DNA from 2 places in the Bovifimicola ammoniilytica genome. Region 2 is predicted to be linked to the other one. Evidence: a T-box and tRNA genes for the amino acid it is inferred to sense, from the RefSeq annotation. Region 2 holds a T-box; the other holds one or more tRNA genes.
The links. A T-box is a leader RNA that pairs with one kind of tRNA and senses whether it is charged. The one in region 2 lies ahead of OCV48_RS05020 (valine--tRNA ligase), so its partner is inferred to be a tRNA-Val.
Positions count from the first base shown of each region.

Region 1: it has a tRNA-Val gene. The T-box ahead of OCV48_RS05020 (valine--tRNA ligase) is inferred to sense a tRNA for this amino acid. The anticodon was not compared.

Region 1 covers NZ_JAOQJN010000002.1:110,001-122,083, forward strand. Annotated here, with positions in the region: gene OCV48_RS02290 (ATP-dependent helicase) at 1-39, shown strand, start outside; gene OCV48_RS02295 (hypothetical protein) at 203-805, shown strand; gene OCV48_RS02300 (UTP--glucose-1-phosphate uridylyltransferase) at 998-2,224, shown strand; gene argS (arginine--tRNA ligase) at 2,253-4,016, shown strand; gene OCV48_RS02310 (hypothetical protein) at 4,214-4,555, opposite strand; gene OCV48_RS02315 (hypothetical protein) at 4,975-5,634, shown strand; gene OCV48_RS02320 (AzlD domain-containing protein) at 5,719-6,033, opposite strand; gene OCV48_RS02325 (AzlC family ABC transporter permease) at 6,205-6,921, opposite strand; gene OCV48_RS02330 (CPBP family intramembrane glutamic endopeptidase) at 7,225-8,079, shown strand; tRNA gene OCV48_RS02335 (tRNA-Val) at 8,183-8,255, shown strand; tRNA gene OCV48_RS02340 (tRNA-Met) at 8,284-8,357, shown strand; gene ispF (2-C-methyl-D-erythritol 2,4-cyclodiphosphate synthase) at 8,533-9,063, shown strand; gene cysS (cysteine--tRNA ligase) at 9,280-10,683, shown strand; gene OCV48_RS02355 (Mini-ribonuclease 3) at 10,668-11,111, shown strand; gene rlmB (23S rRNA (guanosine(2251)-2'-O)-methyltransferase RlmB) at 11,151-11,891, shown strand; gene sigH (RNA polymerase sporulation sigma factor SigH) at 11,921-12,083, shown strand, end outside.
Region 2 covers NZ_JAOQJN010000003.1:247,227-259,309, reverse strand. Annotated here, with positions in the region: gene OCV48_RS05030 (hypothetical protein) at 1-434, shown strand, start outside; gene OCV48_RS05025 (AAA family ATPase) at 449-1,630, shown strand; T-box leader at 2,242-2,527, shown strand; gene OCV48_RS05020 (valine--tRNA ligase) at 2,611-5,250, shown strand; gene OCV48_RS05015 (bifunctional folylpolyglutamate synthase/dihydrofolate synthase) at 5,510-6,805, shown strand; gene OCV48_RS05010 (hypothetical protein) at 6,882-7,082, shown strand; gene OCV48_RS05005 (tetratricopeptide repeat protein) at 7,113-8,612, shown strand; gene spoIIAA (anti-sigma F factor antagonist) at 8,835-9,221, shown strand; gene spoIIAB (anti-sigma F factor) at 9,227-9,688, shown strand; gene OCV48_RS04990 (SigF/SigG family RNA polymerase sporulation sigma factor) at 9,699-10,424, shown strand; gene OCV48_RS04985 (methyl-accepting chemotaxis protein) at 10,536-12,083, shown strand, end outside.

The DNA.
Region 1 (12,083 bases), on a different contig from region 2:
GAATTTGCATTTGGAAACAAAATTATACAATTAAAATAATGAAGTAAATGCTAATTAAACAGCTAAAGGTCTAAAGAATGTATCTTATGACTTAAAATATGGAAGATTGATTAGATTTTTGACAAAAATCAGTTGACTTATTATTAAAATCATATAAAATATTTATGTACAAATTACAAAAGCATATGGAAGGAGAACATTTGTGGTTACGAATAACGGTGGCGAAAGTCGCAACAAAGGCACTAAGAATAATGGAGATGGAAAGGAAAGAGGAACAAGTTATCGTAATGGTGAGAAAAAAGACTATAAGTCATATAACAAGGGACCTAGAGATGACGACAGAAGAAATGTAAGGAATAATAATGATAACAAAGGTCCAAGAGATGGCAAGAAAGATTATAGAGACAATAAGAACGGCGGTAATGACAGAGGACAGAGGAACTCTTTCAAGAACAATGATTCCAGACAGAATAACAAATTCGGAGGAAACAAATCTTATAAGAAGAATTTTGGTGACAGGAATTATGGAAATCCATATGATAAAGATAGTGATGAAGATTCAAGACCTCAAAGAAGGCCAAGCGCTAATAAAGATAACAAGATAAAAGAGCAGCAGCCGGATAAGATAGAGATAATTAATAGAATTGAGAAAGAGAAAAAGGCAATGCAGAAAAAACAGGCAGAGAGAAAGAACAACAAACCTGTAAGACAGCAGACAAGACCTAAGAGAACTAATAATATTGATTGGACAAGAGCATATGAAAATGATTCATATGATGATGACGATTTAGATATGTATTTATAAAAAAGACATAACGATAAGTGGTATTTACAAGTGAACTTGCGATACCACTTATTGTGTACGTCTGATGAATATACAATTATGATATGTAAGAAATATATAGTCTATAGCAATGTATGGATAGTATAAGTTTAAAACTATGTATTTTTGAATGTGTAATGTAACAATGGAAAGTTGACAGATAAGGAGCAGCATATGATAAACAATGAAGTAAGGAGTAATATTCAAAAGTATGGTCAGGAACATTTGCTGAAATATTATGATACTTTATCTACTAAAGAGAGAAGTATATATGATGAGCAGTTGAATAACCTGAACTTTGGATATCTTGACATAAATAGAGAAAATAAAAATGAGAAAAAAGAAACTCACTATGAACCTATACAGGCCCTCAGAAAAGATGATATCAATAAAGATAGAGAACAGTTTGAGAAAATTGGAATTGATGCAATTAAGAATTGTAAAGTCGGTGCTGTGCTATTAGCTGGAGGGCAGGGAACACGTCTGGGTTTTGATAAGCCTAAGGGAATGTTCAATATTGGTATAACTAAGGAATTATACATATTTGAAAGACTTATAAGAAATCTTTTGGATGTAGTAGAGAAAACAGGAAGTTATATACCATTATTTGTAATGACTAGTGAGAAGAACGATTCTGATACCAGACAGTTTTTTAAAGAGAAGAACTATTTCGGATATGATAAGAATTTTGTATACTTTTTCGTTCAGGATATGGCACCAAGTATCAGCTATGATGGAAAATTCCTTATGGAAGACAGATATAAGTTGGCACTTTCACCTAATGGTAATGGTGGATGGTTTTCATCTATGGTATCATCAGGCTTATTAGATAAGATGAATAAGATGGGAATAGAGTGGCTTAATGTGTTCTCGGTTGACAATGTGTTACAGAGAATAGCTGATCCTATATTTATTGGTGCTACCATATTATCAGGTTGTCCTGCGGGTGCAAAAGTAGTAAAGAAATCAAAACCTGATGAGAGAGTCGGTGTTATGTGTAAAGAAAATGGTAAGCCATCAATTGTGGAATACTATGAGCTTACACCAGAGATGATGGAAGCAAGAGATGCATACGGAGAACCAGCGTATAATTATGGTGTGACACTTAATTATCTGTTCAGGGTTAAGGATCTGATAAAAATTAATAATAATAAATTAGTCAATCATATAGTAGAGAAGAAGATACCTTATATCAATGAGAAAGGTGAAATTGTTAATCCCGAAGAACCTAATGGATACAAGTTTGAGACATTGATTTTAGATATGATAAATATGCTTGATGACTGTCTTGTGTTCGAAGTGGAAAGACAGAAAGAATTCGCACCTGTTAAGAATAAAGAGGGTGTTGACTCGATTGATACAGCGAGAGAATTATTGAAACTCAATGGAGTAGAGATATAATTAAATCGCGCAGAAATGGAGATTAAGAATGAAGAAGATAATAGAATTAATCAATGACGAATTTGTCAAAGCATTTGATGAGTGCGGATATGATGTGAAATATGCTAAGGTAACTATTTCAAACAGACCTGATTTATGTGAATATCAGTGTAATGGTGCTATGGCAGCTGCTAAAGCATATAAAAAAGCACCGATAATGATAGCTAATGAAATCGTTGAAAAACTTTCAGGTAATAATATATTTAGTGAAATAAATGCGGTTATGCCGGGCTTTATTAACTTTAATATAAGTGAAGAATTTGTGGCCGGATATATTGATAAGATGAAGAATGATGAGATGTTTGGATGCAATAAGACAGATAATCCTAAGAAGATAATAATTGACTATGGTGGAGCGAATGTTGCAAAGCCTTTACATGTAGGTCATCTACGTTCAGCAGTTATTGGTGAAAGTATTAAGAGAATGACAAGCTATCTCGGGAATGATGTCGTAGGTGATGTTCATCTTGGTGACTGGGGACTTCAGATGGGTCTGATTATTGTTGAACTTAGATTAAGAAAGCCTGACCTTGTATATTTTGATGAGAATTATACAGGAGAATATCCTGAAGAACCACCATTTACAATTTCAGAATTAGAAGATATTTACCCTTGTGCTAATGCTAAATCTAAGGAAGATGAGGCATTCAAGGAAGAAGCAAGACAGGCTACATTTGAATTACAGAATGGTAATAAAGGTTATCATGCAATATGGAATCATATAATAAATGTTTCGATAAAAGATTTAAAGAAGAATTATGATAATCTAGATGTCCATTTTGAATTATGGAAGAAAGAAAGCGATGCACAGCCATATATTCCTGATATGATTAAATATATGAAAGATAATAATTATACAAGAATAAGTGAGGGTGCTTTAGTGGTTGATGTTAAAGAAGATACAGATACTAAAGAGATACCACCTTGTATGATTCTTAAATCTAATGGTGCAACGCTGTATAATACAACAGATTTGGCAACAATCGTTGAGAGAATGAAATTATTTAACCCTGATCACATAATCTATGTAGTAGATAAACGACAGGAGTTATATTTCGAACAGGTATTTCGCTGTGCAAGAAAGACTAAACTTGTTAGTGATAGTACAGAATTAACCTTCCAGGGCTTTGGTACAATGAATGGCAAAGACGGTAAGCCATTTAAGACCCGTGACGGCGGTGTTATGCGTCTTGAGAATCTTATTAAGGAAATTAATGATGCTGTATATGATAAGATAATGGAGAATCGTTCTGTATCAGAAGAAGAAGCAAGACAGACAGCTAAGATAGTTGGTTTATCAGCACTTAAATATGGTGATTTATCTAATCAGGCATCTAAAGATTATATATTTGATATTGAGAGATTTACTTCATTCGAGGGAAATACAGGTCCATATATTCTGTATACAATTGTTAGAATTAAGTCTATACTTAATAAATATGCAGAGAATTCTACAGTAAGCCATAACAAGATTCTTACAGCATTAAATGCGAGTGAGAAAGAGCTTATGCTTGTATTATCTAAATATAATGATGTAATTGAAAATGCGGTTTCGGAACTTGCACCACATAAGATATGTGCATATATCTATGAACTTTCAAATGCATTTAATAAATTCTACCATGAGACAAAGATACTCACATGTGAAGATGAAGAAAGAAAATCAGGCTATATTAATCTTATAAGTCTTTCTAAAGAGATACTTGAAAAGAGCATTGATTTGCTTGGATTCTCTGCACCTGACAGAATGTAATTTGTAATCGAAAAATTCGCTTGTAATTTGTAGAGTTTCGAAGTTTAAAAATTACTCTTTGTGACAATCTTAAAGACAATAAAAAATAAAGAGTTTCGTATTATTTGCTGATTAAATAATACGAAACTCTTTTCAAGTTCTAATATACAATATTATATCAGGTAAAATTTTAAGATGATATCTTAGATGTCAAAATATTAAGAAGCAGTAGTTTCTTTGTTAGAAGTAGTTTCATCTGAAGAAGTAGTTTCATCAGAAGCAGTAGTTTCATCAGAAGAAGTCTCATCAGTTGATTCTTCAGCCTCTTTCCATGCCTTTGAAATCTCTTTCTCAGAAAGGCTGTATGTAGTTGGTTCTGTATTAGCTGGCTCTTTATAAATGTAATCTTTATATATTGAATAACCAAAGAAACCTACGAATGCTACAATAACTAGAGTTGTTATGATAGCTCTTAAGACTTTCTCTCTTTTCTGCTTAGCAAGCATTTTCTTTCTGTTAGATTTCTCTTTTTTATATTGTTCTACTTTCTGCTGACTCATTTTTCATAAATCCTTTCTATCAATGTTTTATTATAGGGTACTTACAAAACAGTATAATAAATATATATTTTGCTTTCACTTCATAAATAATAAGAGATTAAAATGTAAAACACATTAACTTTATCTATTATATAACAAAATATGAAAATAATAAACAATAAAATACAAAATATAAAAAATATTTAGTATTTTATTTAGAAAATGCTATTAAATCAATATGATTTTTGTGTAAATTATATAAAAACAGGAAAAAATTCGTTGACATAAAGGCGGGTGTGTACTATATTATTTATGTATAGAAAAGTTCGTGAATAGTTAAGTCATTATTGGCAATTGCAGGATATTTGTTTGTATTTAGGACACTTATCTTAATCGTTCTTTTTTATAAAAAAATACTATAGAAATGGGGATACATGTAGATGGTAAAAAGTTTTGTACAGATTCTAAATATTGGATTTGGTATTATTAATAATACACAGCCTATTGAGGATAAGAATCCTGAAGTGATTATGGAAAAGGTATTAGCAATGGATGATCCGGCTCGTGATATTAGAATAATCGGATTTAGAACATATGATATGGATACTGATACCGGTGTGATGAGTAACCAGAGTGGAATCTATTACTTAGAAGGTGAAGAATTTACATATCCAAAAGTTGACCCAGAGATTACAGCATTTATGAAGAATGCAGGAATTGACTATGAAAAGGGTCAGCAGCTTATTAAGATTAAGAAACCTAATGTTTTAGTTTATCCATTCAATGCTAACGATGTAATTCTTGATACAGCCGCTGTTCTTATTAAGATGAAGATTAAGAAAGAAGAAGAGCGTAAGATTAGATTAGAAGAAGAAATCGTAACATATAAGAATAGTCTTGTTGAAGAGATGAAGAAAGCAGCTGAATATATTGAAAATAACCAGTTCAATACTATTCCGCTTGTTGACACAGGAGATAATTCTAAGGCACTTAACTTATTAGGTGATAAAGGTAACTTCCAGAAACATATTGAACATATGAGAAATATTCGTGTTGAGATAATGGCTATCGACAAGTTCTTAAGAGAGAATCAGATTTAATTAACAGAATTAAAAAATTAAATAAGAATTTACATACATATGGCAGGTTGCATAAGCACCTGCCATAGTGTGTTTTTATATAGTTTAGAAAATATATGTAAATGCTAACTGGCTTAAATATACAGCAAGCATTGAGAATACTGCAACGACAACAAGACTTTTCTCTTTATAAGCTAAGAATAATGCCACAACAGTACCACAGATAGAGCTTGCAACGGAATTAGTAGATGTGAAGATATCAGGAAATGTAAGTGCTGCTAATACTGCATATGGTACATAATATAAAAATGATTTTAAATATGTTGATTTAATCTCTTTTCTAAAAACAGCCATTGGAAGAACCCTTGGTAAATATGTTACTAAAGCCATTAATCCGACGGCAATCAGTGTTCTCGTCATTTTATCACCCTAAGTATATTACTAAATATGTGTAATATATATATCCTTTCGTTAGAAATAAAAATAATCTGTTATAATTTATACTTGTTATATATTTGATTTGCGTTAATTTATATTTGCGTTAATTTATATTTGTATTAATTCAATGATTGTATCAATTTTATATATGCATTACCTTGTATTTTCTTCGGAAACCGGAAATAAAAATGCTCCGATAGCAGAAGATATGACTGTTGCAATAATAATGCTGAAACCATAGGAAATAAAGCTGAATATAGGAATGTATCTTATAATACATACAATTGCAATTGACATTATGACAATTGTTAATACCGGTTTTGATTTCTTAGATGGTGGAATTATTATAGCGATGAACATAGCATATAATGCAATTCCCATAGCACCCTTAAGACTTGGAGGAAGAAGACTTGATGCACATGCACCTAAGAGTGTTCCTAATGTCCAGCCCCAAAATGGCCCTGTAATAAGTCCATACATATATGAAGCTGATAATGCCTTGGGCTCAGTGGCAGCAAGGGCAAAAGTCTCATCAGTTATACCAAAACTAAAAATAAGCCTATGTAATATTGAAGTTTTTTTCTCGACTTTCTGTGAAAGAGAGAGTGACATCAGGAAATATCGCAGATTAATAATAAATGTATTAAGTGTGATTTCTAATAAGGTTCCACCATGAATAATCAGGTTAGTTCCAGCAAGCTGACCTGAACTTGTGAGGTTTGTTACCGAAATCAAGACTGCTAACCAGATAGGGAGCCCTCCATTTACAGCCATAAAACCAAATGAAAAAGACACCGGTATATATCCCATGGCAATAGGAATACCTTTTTTAAAACCATATTTAAAATCTGATAGTTTATTATTGTTCATAATAATCCTCATTTCTGAGCGACTTGTTGCGAAGGGGCGGTGAGAAATTCGCGTAGGCGATTTCTCATCTGCCCCAAAAAGCTATTTGCTTTCGCTCTGAAACAAATAGCCGTGTAAAAAAATAATCGCATCAGCATTATTTTTTTACACTATCCTCATTTCTTTTGTAATATTAAACAAAACATAGAGATTATAACATTGCATTATTTAAAAATCAAATAATATTGAAAAAATATATCGAATGAAGTATTATTTAATATATTAAGTTCAAACAAAGAATAATAAAAATAATTGGAGAAAAATGTGAACGAAAAAGATATCAGATTTAAAAATATAATTATGGCATTTTGTCCACCGATAATATATTTATTTATAACAATGTTTGTTGAAGTGGTAGCAGATATAATAATATTTGTCAGACAGGCGAAAAGCACATCTAACAGTAACAGTTTTATATCATCATATAAATTTATGGATAATATAACGAATAATCTTGATAAATATTCATATCTGATTACATTTATTTCAGCAGCAATAGCAATATTTGTTTTTGGATATTATTATTTCAGACATAAAAATACTTATGAAGCTTATAAGTTATCTAAAGTATTTACAAGTCTTAAAGTAAACGATTATTTCAATCTTGTAATAATCGGAGCAATTGGAAGCGTAGGCCTTTCGAGATTCGTATCAATGCTTCCGCTTGATAATATAATAGGCAATTATGAGAATACCAGTAATGCATTATTATCAGGAAATATTATATTACAGATTGTGTCACTTGGAATTGTGGTTCCGATAGCAGAAGAATTAATCTATAGAGGACTTTTGTTTAACGGATTAACAAAGGTTATCGATGCAAAATATGCAATATTTGTAGCATCACTTGTATTTGGAGTATTCCATTATAATCTGTTGCAGGGAACATATACATTTCTATTATCGCTTATACTTATATGTGTATATATGAGATATAAATGTATTCTGGCACCGATAATTATTCATGCGTGTGCAAATATAGTTGCGGTAATATCAAGTTACTTTGGCATCTCAAGCTTTTTAAATAGAAATATATGGATATATCTGCTTATAATGGTAGTAGAATTGGTCATTGGAGTTATTAGTTTTGAAGTGATTATGAAAGAAGATTTGAAGTAAAAACAGAAAAATACAAAAAAAATAAAAAATTTAAAAAAGTTATTGACAAATATCTCTAAAATGGTTATACTATCCTAGCAAGTTCGATACAGGATAAGGCAACGGGATCTTAGCTCAGCTGGGAGAGCATCTGCCTTACAAGCAGAGGGTCACAGGTTCGAGCCCTGTAGGTCCCATCACTTTTAGAATGTATCTGACATATATGGCGGAATAGCTCAGTTGGCTAGAGCACACGGTTCATACCCGTGGTGTCATGGGTTCAAATCCCTTTTCCGCTACTGAATTTAAACCGGAACTTATTGTTCCGGTTTTTTTGTATAATATTATGTAAAAATATAAAGTAGCTTTCTTATTTATAAATTATATGATATATTATTCGATAGAAAATTACTTAAATGAAATATATAATTACATATTAAAGAAGTATAAAAGTTGCTTCAGAACGGAGGATATATGCGAGTTGGTTTAGGATATGATGTTCATAGATTAGTTGAAGATAGAAAACTTATACTTGGTGGAGTAGAGATACCTTATGAAAAAGGTCTGCTCGGACATTCAGATGCAGATGTGCTATTACATGCCATAATGGATGCGTTATTAGGTGCAGCTGCACTTGGAGACATTGGTAAGCATTTCCCTGATTCAGATGAAAAATATAAGGGAATATCAAGTATTAAATTATTAGAAGAGGTTGGAAAATTATTAGATGAGCATCTCTACGTGATAAATAATATTGATGCAACAGTTATAGCACAAAGACCAAAGGTAGGTCCTTACAGAGAACAGATGATTAAAAATATTGCAAATGCACTTAAAATTGATGAAAATCTTATAAATGTTAAGGCAACAACAGAAGAGGGACTTGGTTTTACCGGAAATGGCGAGGGAATATCATCACAGGCAATTGCATCAATAAGCCTTGCAACAGAGCAGTCTTATGGAGCACTTAACTGTGGTGGCTGTGGAAGTTGTACAGCCAGATAGACAATATAATATTGGACAATAAATTTAATAGAAAATAAATCCGGTATATGATTGATATACAAATATAAATAAAAATTGAATAAAAATTCATAAAATACAATCTGAAATTAAAAAATGCAATACACAATTAATATGAATAAGTGTGTTGCAAGGAAATAATTAATGTGATAATCTATACATTATTGTGAAATAGAGGCGAAAGGAGTTCTAATCAGAATGAAAATTTATAATACATTGACAAGACGAAAAGAAGAATTTGTACCGATAGAAGAGGGAAAAGTCAGAATGTATGTATGTGGTCCGACAGTATATAACCTTATTCATATTGGTAATGCAAGACCTATGATTGTATTTGATACAGTCAGAAGATATATGGAATATGCAGGATATCAGGTAAATTATGTAACAAACTTCACAGACGTAGATGATAAGATAATTAAAACGGCAATTGAAGAAAATGTTACTGCTGATGAGATATCTAAGAGATATATTGCTGAATGCAAAAAAGATATGAAAGCATTAAATGTTAAAGAGGCAACAAAGCATCCGCTTGCAACAGAAGAAATTCAGGGAATGATTGAGATGATAAGCAAACTTATTGAAAAAGGATATGCTTATGACTCAAACGGAACAGTCTATTACAGAACAAGAAAGTTCAAAGATTATGGTAAGCTTTCTAAGAAAAATATAGATGACCTGGAGGCAGGCCACAGAGAGATAAAAGTTGCAGGTGAAGAGAATAAGGAAGATCCGCTTGATTTTGTATTATGGAAACCTAAGAAAGATGGAGAACCATATTGGGAATCACCATGGAGCGAGGGCAGACCAGGCTGGCATATAGAGTGCTCAGTTATGTCTAAAAAATATCTTGGAGACCAGATAGATATCCATGCAGGTGGAGAAGATTTAATCTTCCCTCATCATGAAAATGAAATTGCGCAGAGTGAGGCAGCTAATGGTGTTGAATTTTCAAGATATTGGATGCATAATGGTTTCTTAAATATTGATAATAAGAAAATGTCAAAATCACTTGGTAATTTCTTCACAGTAAGAGATATAAGCAAGAAATATGATTTACAGGTATTAAGATTCTTTATGTTAAGTGCTCACTACAGAAGTCCTATTAACTTCAGTGCAGAACTTATGGAAGCTGCTAAGAACGGATTAGAAAGAATTCTTACAGCAGTAAGTAACTTAAAGCATATGGAAGAAAATCTTTCACTTGAAAGCATTACTCCTAAGGAAGAGGAAAATATCACTAAGGCAGATGAATTTACAGAGAAATTCAAAAAAGCCATGGAAGATGATTTCAATACAGCAGATGCAATTTCAGCAATATTTGAGCTTGTTAAATTTGCAAATACTACAATTAACGAGAATTCATCTAAAGAGTATGCAAAGAAATTAAAAGAATTAATTGTTACATTATCAGACGTACTGGGTATAATTGCCGAAAAAGAAGAAAGCATTGATGATGAAATAGAAAAACTTATTGAAGAACGTCAGACTGCACGTAAAGAGAAGAATTTCGCAAGAGCAGATGAGATAAGAGCATTACTTCTTGATAAAGGTATTGTGTTAGAGGATACAAGAGAAGGCGTAAAATGGAAGAGAGTTTAGAATTATTCGGTATAATTAAAAAAGGAATGGGCATAAGAGATATTGATTTAGTCGATTATTCACCTTTAGTATTAGCATATATCGGTGATTCTATCTATGAGATTATTGTAAGAACCTGTGTAGTAACTAAGGGTAATACCCAGGTTAACAAGCTTCATAAGAAGAGCAGCAGTTATGTTAATGCACATTCCCAGGCAGTGATAATTATGTCGTTAATGGATAAATTAACCGATGAAGAAATAAGGATATATAAGCGTGGAAGAAATGCAAAGTCAGTAACGATGGCTAAAAATGCAACCATATCCGATTATAAGAAAGCGACCGGTTTTGAGGCTCTTATGGGTTATCTGTATCTTAATAATGAAACAGACAGAATGTTAGAGCTTATGAAAAGCGGACTTGATTATTTAGAGAAGAATGAAAAATAGCAGGAATGGAGAAGAATGTGCCTGCAGAATGGAGAAAGTGTGAGATACGAAGAACTTACAATAGAGGGCAGAAATGCTGTAATTGAGGCTTTCAGAGCAGGAAAAACTATTGATAAAGTGTTTATACTTGACGGATGTCATGATGGCCCGATTAATACAATTACAAGAGAAGCGAGAAAACATAATACAATTATCAGTTATGTAGTAAAAGAAAGATTAGATCAGATGTCGCATACTGGCAAACATCAGGGTGTAATTGCGATAGCGGCCGCTTATGAATATGCGACAGTAGAAGATATCCTTGATAATGCCAAAGAGAAGGGCGAAGCACCATTTATATTTATTCTAGACAATATAGAAGATCCACATAATCTTGGAGCTATTATAAGAACAGCTAATTTAGCAGGAGCTCATGGCATAATTATACCTAAGAGAAGAGCAGTAGGACTTACAGCAACAGTTGCAAGAACTTCGGCAGGAGCAATTAACTACACACCTGTAGCTAAAGTTACCAACATTTCTAATACTATCGAGGAACTTAAGAAAGAAGGAATGTGGTTCGTATGTGCAGATATGGACGGAGAATTAATGTATAATCTTGACCTTAAAGGGCCGATAGGCTTAGTGATTGGCAATGAAGGTGAGGGTGTAAGTCGTCTTGTAAAGGAAAAATGTGATTTTACTGCAACAATTCCTATGAAAGGTGATATAGATTCATTAAATGCATCAGTAGCAGCAGGCGTACTTGCATATGAAATTGTAAGACAGAGAATGTTATAATTTTAATAAGTGGCAGAATGGAGACGGAAATGGATTATTCGGTTATGACGGACGAGAAACTCATAGAGTTATCAAGAGATGGTAAGGATGAGGTTATAGATTATCTTCTTGATAAATATAAAGGTCTGGTAAGACGTAAAGCCAGAACAATGTTCTTAGTCGGCGGCGATACAGATGACCTGATTCAGGAGG
Region 2 (12,083 bases):
AAAATATTCTGAATAACAATATATATAAAAGAGAAAGCAATGAATTCTATGCAGGGGTATACTTAGGAATTGGTAAAATAGAGGGCAGAATGTTTTATTTAAAAGAAGCATTAGAAAAATTCAAACATTCGTACGAATTAAAATCATCTGATGAAGCCTTAAAGGAGATTATTAATGTCAAATTTGCGATGAAATATTCAGGCATTAAGGAGGACATTGATTTTACTAAAGAGAATGAGATTAATTCTGAACTGGTTCTTAAATGCAGTGAAGAGGTTAAGGATATCTGGGAACAGATTAACAATGGAACTGAATATGAGAATTTATCTCAGACATTTATATATGATGGCAGACATAACCTTGATGATTATTATGTGAATGTTCAGGAAGTTCTTGATGAGTGGAAGAATGATTATAGAAGTAATATAGGTTAGGAGACACTATAGAGATGAGATTGTTCAGAAGAAATAAAACGGAAGAAACGGATTATCTTGACGAATTAGAGATAACAAGTGAAGATAACGAGGCAGTTTATATTAAACCCGAGCCTATGCAGGCGGAGACATTAGAACAGAAGAAGCAGACAATAGAGAATTGTTGTGACAGAATAATGGGTGCTAATTCAAGAATTGCAGAGTTAAAGGTTGAGTATCAGACAGTAAATTCTTATCTTACTGATATACAGATAATAGAAGAGTTACCTGATACACAGGAAGAAAGATTGAAAAACATTGCGAAAAAAATTGTGGTATTAGATAAGGATAGAAGAGACTTTGGACGTTCTATGGCAAAATTATCTGAAAAGCAGTTCAGTCATATGAAAGAATGTGAAGATGATATAAAAGACATTTTAAAGCAGATGTCAGAAGATGAAAGTTATTGCCAGACAGTCAAGACGGATATGAAATATTTAGAGGGTGAAAAAGCCGGATTAAAGATGGAGATACAGGAATACAAGAACAGACTTTATCTTATAAATGGTGCCTCAAAGATAGGAATAATAGCATTTGCAGTGTTGTTCTTATTATTTCTTATAGTCAATTATGCATTTAATAAAGATACCAGCCTGTTAATATATTTGCTGATTGGAATCACAGCCATATTTGCAGCCGGAATATTTTACCTCCATAATCAGACAATAAATGAACTTAGATTAAGTGAGATAAAATATAACAGGGCAATCGGATTGCTTAATAAAATCAAGTTAAAATATGTAAATATTGCGGGACGACTTACATATTCATACGAAAAACATGGTGTAAAAAGTGCCTATCAATTAAATAAAATATGGGGTGCATATTTGACACTAAAAAAAGAACACGAAGTCTATAATAAGGCATCGAGCAGACTGGCTGATGCGGAAGATGAATTAGTGCAGTTATTAAAAAATATGAATGTCAAAGACCAGAATGTATGGATAAGTCAGGCATATGCAATTATTAATCCAAGTGATATGAATGAAATAAAGAATCATTTGATGAATAGAAGAAACAGTCTCAAAAAATCGCTGGATTATAATACAGAAGTTATAGGCAATGCAAGAGAAGAGGTTAAAAATATAATTATGAATGATAAAGAGAACAGCACTGAATTAATGGGAATACTTGATGCCTACGAAGAAAAACTCTAATAAACGCTGATTTTTTTATAAACCTGTTGCACATACAGATATATTTAATAATCATATGTACAGGCGATTTGATATATAAATATTGGAACAACTTGTGGGAATTGCGTAAATTTGTCAGGTATCATTTTTCGGCTCGGATTTTGTGTACATTCACCAGACAGACAATTAAGCCAAGGTGTCCGTCTATGACACACACTTTCATAATTCCTTTATCTGGTGTGAGTAAATGCCGTCATCAGCAAAGTTTATTACGGTGCAGCCAATCAAACGCGCTTCGCTTGAACGGTGATTAACTGCACCGACCTTTTGCTTCTGACGGCATATAACTCACACACACGATACGTCATAAATCAAGTGTGTGGCATAGACGGACTTTTTGGTTTAAATGTTCTGGATGTTGAATGAACATAAATAATCAAAAGAGCCGGAAAATGATACCGCCAAATTAGCAATTCATACAAACGTTTCAATATTTATATATGCAAATGCCTGTACAAAGATGATTTTCTCCAATCTGTATGTGCAATATCGGTTTATAAAAATTAGCGTTTATTAGAGGTTTTATCTTGACAAATATTTTTAAAACCTTTATCATTAAAAAAGTTAATATTATAAATGCAGTGATAAAGAGGAGTAAAAGGTTAACCCTTAAAGAGAAAGTAATTCGCAGGCTGAAAGATTACTAAGGCAGTGACCTTTGAAGGTAGCTTTTAAGCAGTATGGCTGAACATTTTATAGAAGATTAGAATAAGCAGATGTTTGATTTGTAATAGCAAAGAGCATCAGCATATTTTATATAATCAGTAGGTCATAACGGAACCGTCCACGTTATAGGATAAGATGAGACACGATGATAGTCGTAAATAAAGGTGGTACCGCGTGATATACGCCCTTTTTGGAATGTAGCTGATATGTTTCAAAGAGGGCGTTTTTACTTATTAGGAAATATTATTAAAATAACATTAGAAAGGAAGTCAATAATGGCAAAAGAATTAGAGAAGAATTATAATCCTGCTGATATTGAGCAGAGACTTTATGACAAATGGACAAATAAGAAATATTTTCATGCAGAGGTAGACAGAAGTAAGAAACCATTTACTATCGTTATGCCACCTCCAAATATTACAGGACAGCTCCATATGGGACATGCATTAGATAATACAATTCAGGATATCTTAATCAGAACAAAGAGAATGCAGGGATATGAAGCATTATGGGTACCAGGAACTGACCACGCCTCAATTGCAACAGAAGCTAAAATTGTTGAAAAAATGCGTGAAGAGGGCATAACTAAGGAAGAAATCGGAAGAGATAAGTTCTTAGAAAGAGCCTGGGAATGGAAGAAACAGTATGGCGGAAGAATTGTTGCACAGTTAAAGAAGATAGGTTCTTCATGTGACTGGGACAGAGAAAGATTTACAATGGATGATGGTTGTAACAAGGCTGTAAAAGAAGTATTTGTAAATCTCTATAATAAAGGACTTATTTATAGAGGAGAAAGAATTATCAACTGGTGTCCTCATTGTCTTACATCTATTTCAGATGCAGAGGTTGAATATGAGGATCAGGCAGGACATTTCTGGCATTTAAGATATCCATTTAAAGATGGTTCAGGATATCTTGAACTCGCAACAACCAGACCTGAGACATTATTAGGTGATACAGCAGTAGCAGTTAACCCTGATGATGAAAGATATAAAGACGCAGTTGGCAAAACCTTAATTCTTCCATTAGTAGGAAGAGAGATTCCGGTTGTAGCAGATGATTATGTTGGTATAGATTTTGGTACGGGTGTAGTTAAGATTACTCCGGCACATGACCCTAACGATTTCGAGGTTGGTTTAAGACATAATCTTCCAGTATTAAATGTAATGACTGAAGATGCAAAGATTGTTGACGAATATCCTAAATATGCAGGAATGGATAGATACGAGGCAAGAAAGGCTATCGTAGCAGACCTAGAGGCAGGTGGATATTTAGTTAAAGTAGAAGACCATGAGCATAACGTTGGTACATGTTACCGCTGCCATACTACAGTTGAACCAAGAGTTTCAAAACAGTGGTTTGTAAGTATGAAAGAGCTTGCTAAACCTGCAATTGAAGCCGTTAAAAATGGTGATACCAAGTTCGTTCCTCCTCATTTTGATAAGACATATTATCATTGGTTAGAGGGAATTCGTGACTGGTGTATTTCAAGACAGTTATGGTGGGGACACAGAATTCCAGCATTTTACTGTGACGACTGTGGCGAAATGGTGGTAAGTAAAGAAAATGAAGTATGTTGTCCAAAATGTGGTAAGAAGATGCGCCAGGACCCTGATACACTTGATACATGGTTCAGTTCAGCATTATGGCCATTCTCAACACTTGGCTGGCCAGATAAGACAGAAGAGTTAGATTATTTCTATCCAACAAGTGTACTTGTAACAGGATATGATATCATTTTCTTCTGGGTAATCAGAATGATGTTTTCAGGACTTGAACATACAGGAAAGGTACCATTTAACACTGTTTTAATCCATGGACTTGTAAGAGATTCACAGGGTCGTAAGATGAGTAAATCTCTTGGAAATGGTATTGACCCACTTGAAGTTATAGATAAATACGGTGCTGATGCATTGAGATTTACACTTATTACGGGAAATGCACCTGGTAACGATATGCGTTTCTATTATGAAAGAGTTGAAGCAAGCAGAAACTTTGCTAATAAAGTATGGAATGCATCAAGATTCATAATGATGAATATGCCTGAAGGTGGTATTAAGGAAGTTCCTGTAAGCACACTTACAGATGCTGATAAATGGATATTATCAAAGGCAAATAAACTTATTAAAGATGTGACAGAAAATATCGATAAATACGAATTAGGAGTTGCTGCAGATAAGCTTTATAACTTTATCTGGGAAGAGTTCTGTGACTGGTATATTGAAATGGTTAAACCAAGATTATACAGTGAAGACAACACAACAAAAGATGCGGCACTTTACACCCTTAAGTCAGTTCTTGAAACATCACTTAAGCTACTTCATCCATATATGCCATTCGTTACAGAAGAGATTTATTGTACATTAAATGAAGATGCGGAATCACTTATGGTAACAAAATGGCCTGAATATAAGGACGAATTTAATTTCGAGAAAGAAGAAGAGGATGTTGAATTAATCAAACAGGCTGTTTACAATATCAGAAATGTAAGAGCAGGAATGAATGTTCCACCATCTAAGAAAGCACAGGTATATGTTGTAACAGAAAGCAATAAGGTTGCAGGTATATTTGAAGAGGGCAGAGTGTTCTTCCAGACTTTAGCATATGCAAGCGAGGTTATTATACAGACAGATAAGAATGGAATCGGTGAAGATGCGGTATCAACAGTTATACCTGAAGCTACAATCTATATGCCATTCGCTGAATTAGTAGATATTGAAAAAGAAATAGAAAGACTTAAGAAAGAAGAAGAGAAGCTTTCTAAAGAACTTGCACGTTCTAATGGAATGCTTTCTAATGAGAAATTCGTAAGCAAAGCACCTGCTGCTAAGATTGAAGAAGAGAAAGCAAAGCAGGCTAAATATATGCAGATGATGGAACAGGTTAAGACACAACTTGCTCATCTTATGAAATAAGGATAATTTGTTTTTAGCTGTATGGAAAATCAAATTTTGTATGTGATTTTTCATACAGCTATTTATTTGAGCGGGTATGGTAATAGATTTTTTTTAATGAGTTTGATGCATTTGGTGAGAAAAATCTAAAAACAGATTAGGCTAATTAGCTAATTGTCGAAATTACGTGATAACATTTGCTTGCAAAATCATAAAATAATTCCTATAATCGTTGTTAAACAATTGAATGGAGATAAACCACTCAGAAATGAGGATTAGTATGAAATACGAAGATGTTGTAGAATACATAGATAATATTCCGAAGTTCACAAGTAAGAATTCTCTTGAACATACAAGAAGATTCCTAGAGGAGTTAGGAATAAAACAAGACGAGAGTAACAAGATGAAGATTATACATGTTGCAGGTACTAACGGAAAAGGTACAGTATGTGCAATATTATCTAATGTACTTGTCAATTGTGGGAAGAAAACAGGACTTTTTATTTCGCCACACCTTGTACATATTAATGAAAGAATACGAATAAATAACAAAGAAATAAGTGATGAAGAGTTTGTACAGGCATTCAATGAGGTAAAAAATGTCGTGGATAAGATGAAACAAGAGGATTATCCACATCCATCATATTTTGAATTCTTATTTCTTATGGCAATGTGGAATTTTAATAAAGAAGCTGTGGAATACATAGTCTTAGAGACGGGACTTGGCGGACGACTTGATGCAACTAATTCTATGCTGTCACCATATCTTACAGTTATTACTTCAATCGGAATGGACCATATGGAATATTTGGGTGACACGATAGAGAAGATTGCTGTGGAGAAAGCGGGAATTATTAAAAAATATGTTCCCGTAATATATTGGGGAGCAGATGAGAGAGTATCAGATGTGATTAGTGATGTTGCAGAAAAAATGCAGGCGAAAACAGTAAAAGTTCTTGTAGATAATTATAAAATAATCAAAAAAACGAATAAAAGTGTTGATTTTTCAATAGTTAGTGAGTATTATTTAAATGATATATTCTCAGTTCCTTTTATATCTGAGTATCAGGTACAGAATGCGGCTGTCGCTATTAAGACAATTGAGTGTATGCCGGAGATAAGGAATATGAAAGATTTAGTTAAGTCAGGAATTGCAAATGTACACTGGGAGGGCAGAATGGAAATGATTATGCCGGGTATCATATTAGATGGTGCGCATAATGGCCCGGGGATAGATGAGTTCATAAAAACATTTAATGAATATGAATGTACCGGTGATAAGAACATTTTGTTTTCAGTAGTTAAGGATAAAGATTATGAATATATGGTTTCTAAGCTATCAGAAACTGAAGTAAAGAATGTATATATAACACGAATAGATTCGGACAGAGGCTTAGAGACAGATAAAATCTATGAAGATTTCAGAAAATACGGTTGTGAGGCGAACATTTCAGTAAATGAAGATGTAAGTCAGGCATTCCGGCAGGCTGTAGATGCGAAAAAAGAAGAAGATGTGCTTTTCTGCGTAGGCTCACTATATTTAGTTGGCGAGATTAAAAAAAGCCTGCAGAATTAAAGTTAATTCGCCGGATTAAGACATATGCATACCAAAAAATTAACATGATAAAAATAATTTGCAGAATTAATAGTATTTGCAGATAGATTTAAGATATACAGATAATATTTATTTAGAAAGAAAGGGTAATCCTATGATTAATTATGATGAAGAAATAAAGAAATTCAGTCCAAGTCTTGAAGTAGATGAGACAGAAGATGCAATATACAATAGTAATATCAAAGATATAACAGATGTTGTGCTTGAAATGTTAAAAGAAATGAAGAATAATGACTAAAATATCTGCAGAATGGAGATTAAAATTAAGATGAGATGCTATAGATGTAACAGCGTACTTTCAAGTAACGATTTCTGTAACAGTTGTGGAGCAGATGTGGCTGTATATAAGAAGATTGTAAGATTGTCAAATGCATATTATAATATGGGACTTGCAAAAGCCCAGATTAGAGACTTGACAGGTGCATGTGAGTTACTTAGAAGAAGTGTAAGACTTGATAAGAAGAATACAAATGCAAGAAATTTATTAGGACTGGTATATTTCGAAATGGGAGAGGCAGTACAGGCTTTTTCGGAATGGATTATAAGTAAGAATTTCCAGCCGGATAAGAATATTGCAGATGATTACATAAAGAGATTACAGTCTAATCCTGTGAGATTAGATACAATCAACCAGACAATTAAGAAATACAATTATGCTTTAAATTATGCTAAGCAGGGAAGCGATGATTTAGCTGTAATCCAGCTTAAGAAAGTATTAAATACTAATCCTAACCTGATTAAGGGGCATTTATTACTTGCATTATTGTATATGAAGAAAGGCGATTATGATAGAGCCAGAAAGCCTATTATGAAAGCCTTAAAGATTGATACAAATAATCCGTTAGCTAAAAAATATCTGAAAGAGATAAATATTGAAACAGATACCAAGAGAATTGATATCGGTAAAGAAATCAAGAAAGATAAAATACGTGATTATGATAAGGAACAGACCGAAAAGGAATTACGAAATGGATATGATGTGATTATACCTAAAAGACGTAGTGTATACAGGGAATCTAATTCAGGAATGATTACAGTTATTAACGTTGTAATAGGTCTGATTATCGGTGTTGCAATGACATTTTTCTTATTAGTTCCTACTAAGGAGAAAACTCTTAAAGATAGTCATAATAAAGAAGTATTAAAGTTAAATTCTCAGATAGAAACACTTAATAATGGTAAGAAAGAGTTAGAGAGTAAGATAGCATCATTAGAGGGTGAAAAGACAGATTTATCAGGACAGCTTGATTCTAAAGGAAATGAAAACACACAGATTCTTGCAGATTATGATAACCTTATAACTGCAATTAATTATTTTAATACCAAAGACTATATTAATTGTGCAGATTCATTACAGAAGATAACTAATAATGCGCGTTCCGAGACATTTACCACATTATACAATTCGATTCAGCCAGAAGTATATAATCAGGCAGCAGCTAATTATTATAATAATGGCAGAAATGAGTTAGCTTCAGCTAATACATTAGAGGCTTATGATAAGGCAATAGAAGATTTAACAAAATGCTTCTTATATAATTTTACTTCTATTGATTATGTTTCAGCAGCAGACAAGCTTGGTGAGGCATATGAGAAGCAGTATACGTTAGCATTAGGTCAGGATGTAGCAGCGGCAGCAGGCTACAAGGAAAGAGCACTTAAGAATTTATCAAGTCTTATTAATGACACCTTTGCTAAGACAGAGGGACTTGATGCGAAAGCAACTGAGAATGTACAGGCAAGAATTGTAGCCATTACTGATAAATAATCATAATCCATATAATATAATGGAATTTAAAGTACACAAGAAGGATAGCTTATGAAGAGTTGTCCTTCTTTTTATTTAGAAAAATGCACAAAATTTTAATCAAATATCAGAGATTTTGTGGAAACCATATAGAATTAGGAAATTAAAAGAAAGATAAAACAAATGCTTAATTTATGACAAACTAATCTATATTGAAAATATTTTATCGGGAGGGAGAAAGAAATGAGATATAAAGAAGAATTAATTAATCAGGAATATGATGAAAGTGAGTACGAAATTGATTTGAAAACGCTGATAATCCACGTTAATGGAGAATTAGATCATCATAATGCGGTTGCGATAAGGAAAATGGCGGACAAGAAAATATATGATAATGGTATCAGAAACATTTTATTTGATTTTGATAAAACAGAATTTATGGATAGCTCTGGTATAGGTGTTATTATGGGGCGTTATAAAATGGTACATAGTCTTGGGGGAAAGGTAGCTGTGATAAATGTAGGGAGAAATGTTGAGAAGATATTGTTATTTTCAGGACTTAATAAAATTATAAAAAAGTATGATTCTATGGAAAATGCCATAGCTGATTTGAATGGAGGAGAAGATTAATGATAATGGAAAATATTGACAAAATAAATGGGAAAAATATTAATTATAACAGAATGTGTGTTGAATTCAGCAGCAAATCAGAAAACGAATCATTTGCAAGGATAGTTGCAGCGGCATTTGTTACAAGGCTAGACCCGACCTTAGAAGAGATAGAGGATATAAAGACAGCAGTATCAGAGGCTGTTACTAATTCGATTATTCATGGTTATGGTACAGATGAAGGTATTATAGAGATGGAATGTGTGTTAAAAGGAAGAGAAGTTACTATCAAGATTAAAGATAAAGGCGTGGGAATAGCTAATGTTGAACAGGCTATGCAGCCACTATATACAAGTAAACCTGAAGAAGAGCGTTCAGGAATGGGATTTTCATTTATGGAAATATTTATGGATAGTTTAGAAGTAGATTCAGCACCTGGCAATGGAACTACGGTTTTAATGAAGAAAAATCTGAGAAAACCGGATTAGGTGGTGTCCTATGGAGAATAAAACACTGATTGAAATGGCACATAAAGGTGATAAAAGAGCCAGAGATATATTGGTTCAGGAAAACATAGGATTAGTGTGGAGCATTGTCAAAAGATTTGGCAACAGAGGTTTTGAGTTAGAAGATTTGTTTCAGATTGGCTGTATCGGATTGATTAAAGCAGTTGATAAATTCGACAATTCATTTGAAGTGCAGTTTTCGACATATGCAGTTCCGTTGATTATGGGTGAAATTAAAAGGTTTATAAGAGATGATGGATTGGTTAAGATTTCGAGAACAATTAAGGAGAATAATTGGAAGATTAAGAGAGCATCACAGGAGTTAGCCCAGAGATTAGGAAGAGAAGCCACGATTGAAGAGATTTCTAAAGAGACAGGTCTTAATACCGAGGATATTGTTCAGGCGATGGAGGCTATAAGTGATGTGGAAAGTATATATAAGTCAGTATATCAGAATGATGGAAGTGAGATATATTTAATCGATAGAATTAAGGCTTTAGAAAGCAGCGGAGAAAGTGTAGATAGAATTATAAACAACATGGTTGTGGAGCAGGTACTTAATGAGCTTGATGAAATTGAGCGTAATATTATTATAATGAGATATTTTCAGGATAAAACACAGTCAGAAATAGCTAAAAAATTGGGAATAAGCCAGGTTCAGGTTTCGCGAATGGAGAAAAAGATATTATTTAATCTGAAAAAGAAAATTTTAGCATAGAGTTTTGTTAAAATTAGACAAATTAGCATAAAAAACGTCAAAAAGACTAGAGATTTTGTATATATTATTGTATAATAGATGCATACTGATAAAAAGGCAGGTGTGCGGAAGATGGAAGAAATGAATAAAGGCACTACAGATATAGAAGGTGTAGATAATAGCGCCAATAATATAGAGGTTTTGGAGCAAATGGAAGATGATGAGCTTAATCCTGCGGATAATAAGAGAACATCAAAAAATAAGATAAAAGAACCAAAGCCTAAAAAGGAAAAGAAAGTAAGAGAACCGAAGGAGAAGAAGGCAAAAGAGCCAAGACTCCCAAAGGAGAAAAAAGTAAAAGAGCCGAAGATTCTAAAGGAGAAGAAGGCGAAAGAACCAAGACTCCCAAAGGAGAAAAAAGTAAAAGAGCCGAAGATTCTAAATGAGAAGAAGGTAAAAGAACCTAAAGTTCCTAGGGAGAAAAATGTTAGGAATAGTAATAAGAATACAGATAAAGTGGCTGGATTAGAGGAAATAAAGAAAATATCGAGATTAAGAGGAATACAGAGTAAGTTGATAGGAGCGTTTTTATTACCTGTCTGTTTGTTCATTATTGTCGGCATTATTATTTATTCTAAGTCAGAGCAGGGACTTAAAGATAATGCTGAATCATTAACATATACTAGTGTTGATATGTTAAAGGAGTATTTCGAATTAGGATTTGAAAGTATTGAATTGACATCTACACGTATTTCAGTAAATAGTGCAATTAGTTCACATTTCGGTGGAATGTATGATTCAAATTACGAAATTGAAGCAAAAGGTGCGGTAGTAAATGAGGCTGTAGCTGATAAATATATCCAGAGTATTATTGCATTTAGTAAAAATCAGAAGAATTCAATATCTAATACGGGTGTTGTGAAGAAGAAGGATTTATACAATGCATTTGTTAATTCAGAAACAGGTAAATATGTAGAAGCCAATATGGAGAATAATATGTGTTGGATCAGCAGTCACCCTGAAATTGATGAATTGATGAATTACAGTCAGGATGATTACGCACTTGCACTTGTAAAGAAGATTAATGACAGCAATAATAAACCAGTTGGTTATATGATAATTGATGTTAAGAAATCATTTATCCAGGATATATTAGACAATGCTAAAGTTGGTGATAAGAGTATTAAAGGTTTTATCACAAGCGATGGAAATGAAGTCATAAGTGGTAAAGAAAGTTTTACATTCAGCGATAAGAGCTTCTTTAAGAAGATTAAAGAAAAGGAAAAAGGCGGATATACATATGTCAAATATAAAGGTGAGTCATATTTATTCTTATATGACAAAGTAGCAACCGGTGATGGCTATGTTTGTGCAATGGTTCCTAAGAATGTAATTATTGAAAAGGCAAATGATATAAAGATATATACAATTGTTACAATAATTGCATGCTGTATAATAGCTGTAATTGTTGGTTCACTTCTTGCTATGGGAATAGCTAAAGCAATAAATAAGATTAATGCTGTAATGAAACAGACAGCCGAGGGTGATCTGACAGGAACAATCACTATGAAGCGTAAAGATGAATTCCATCTGTTGTCAGGGAACATCGGTAATATGATTAAGAGTATTAAACATCTTATCATCAAGATGACAAAAGTGAGTGAGCAGGTTCAGCAATCA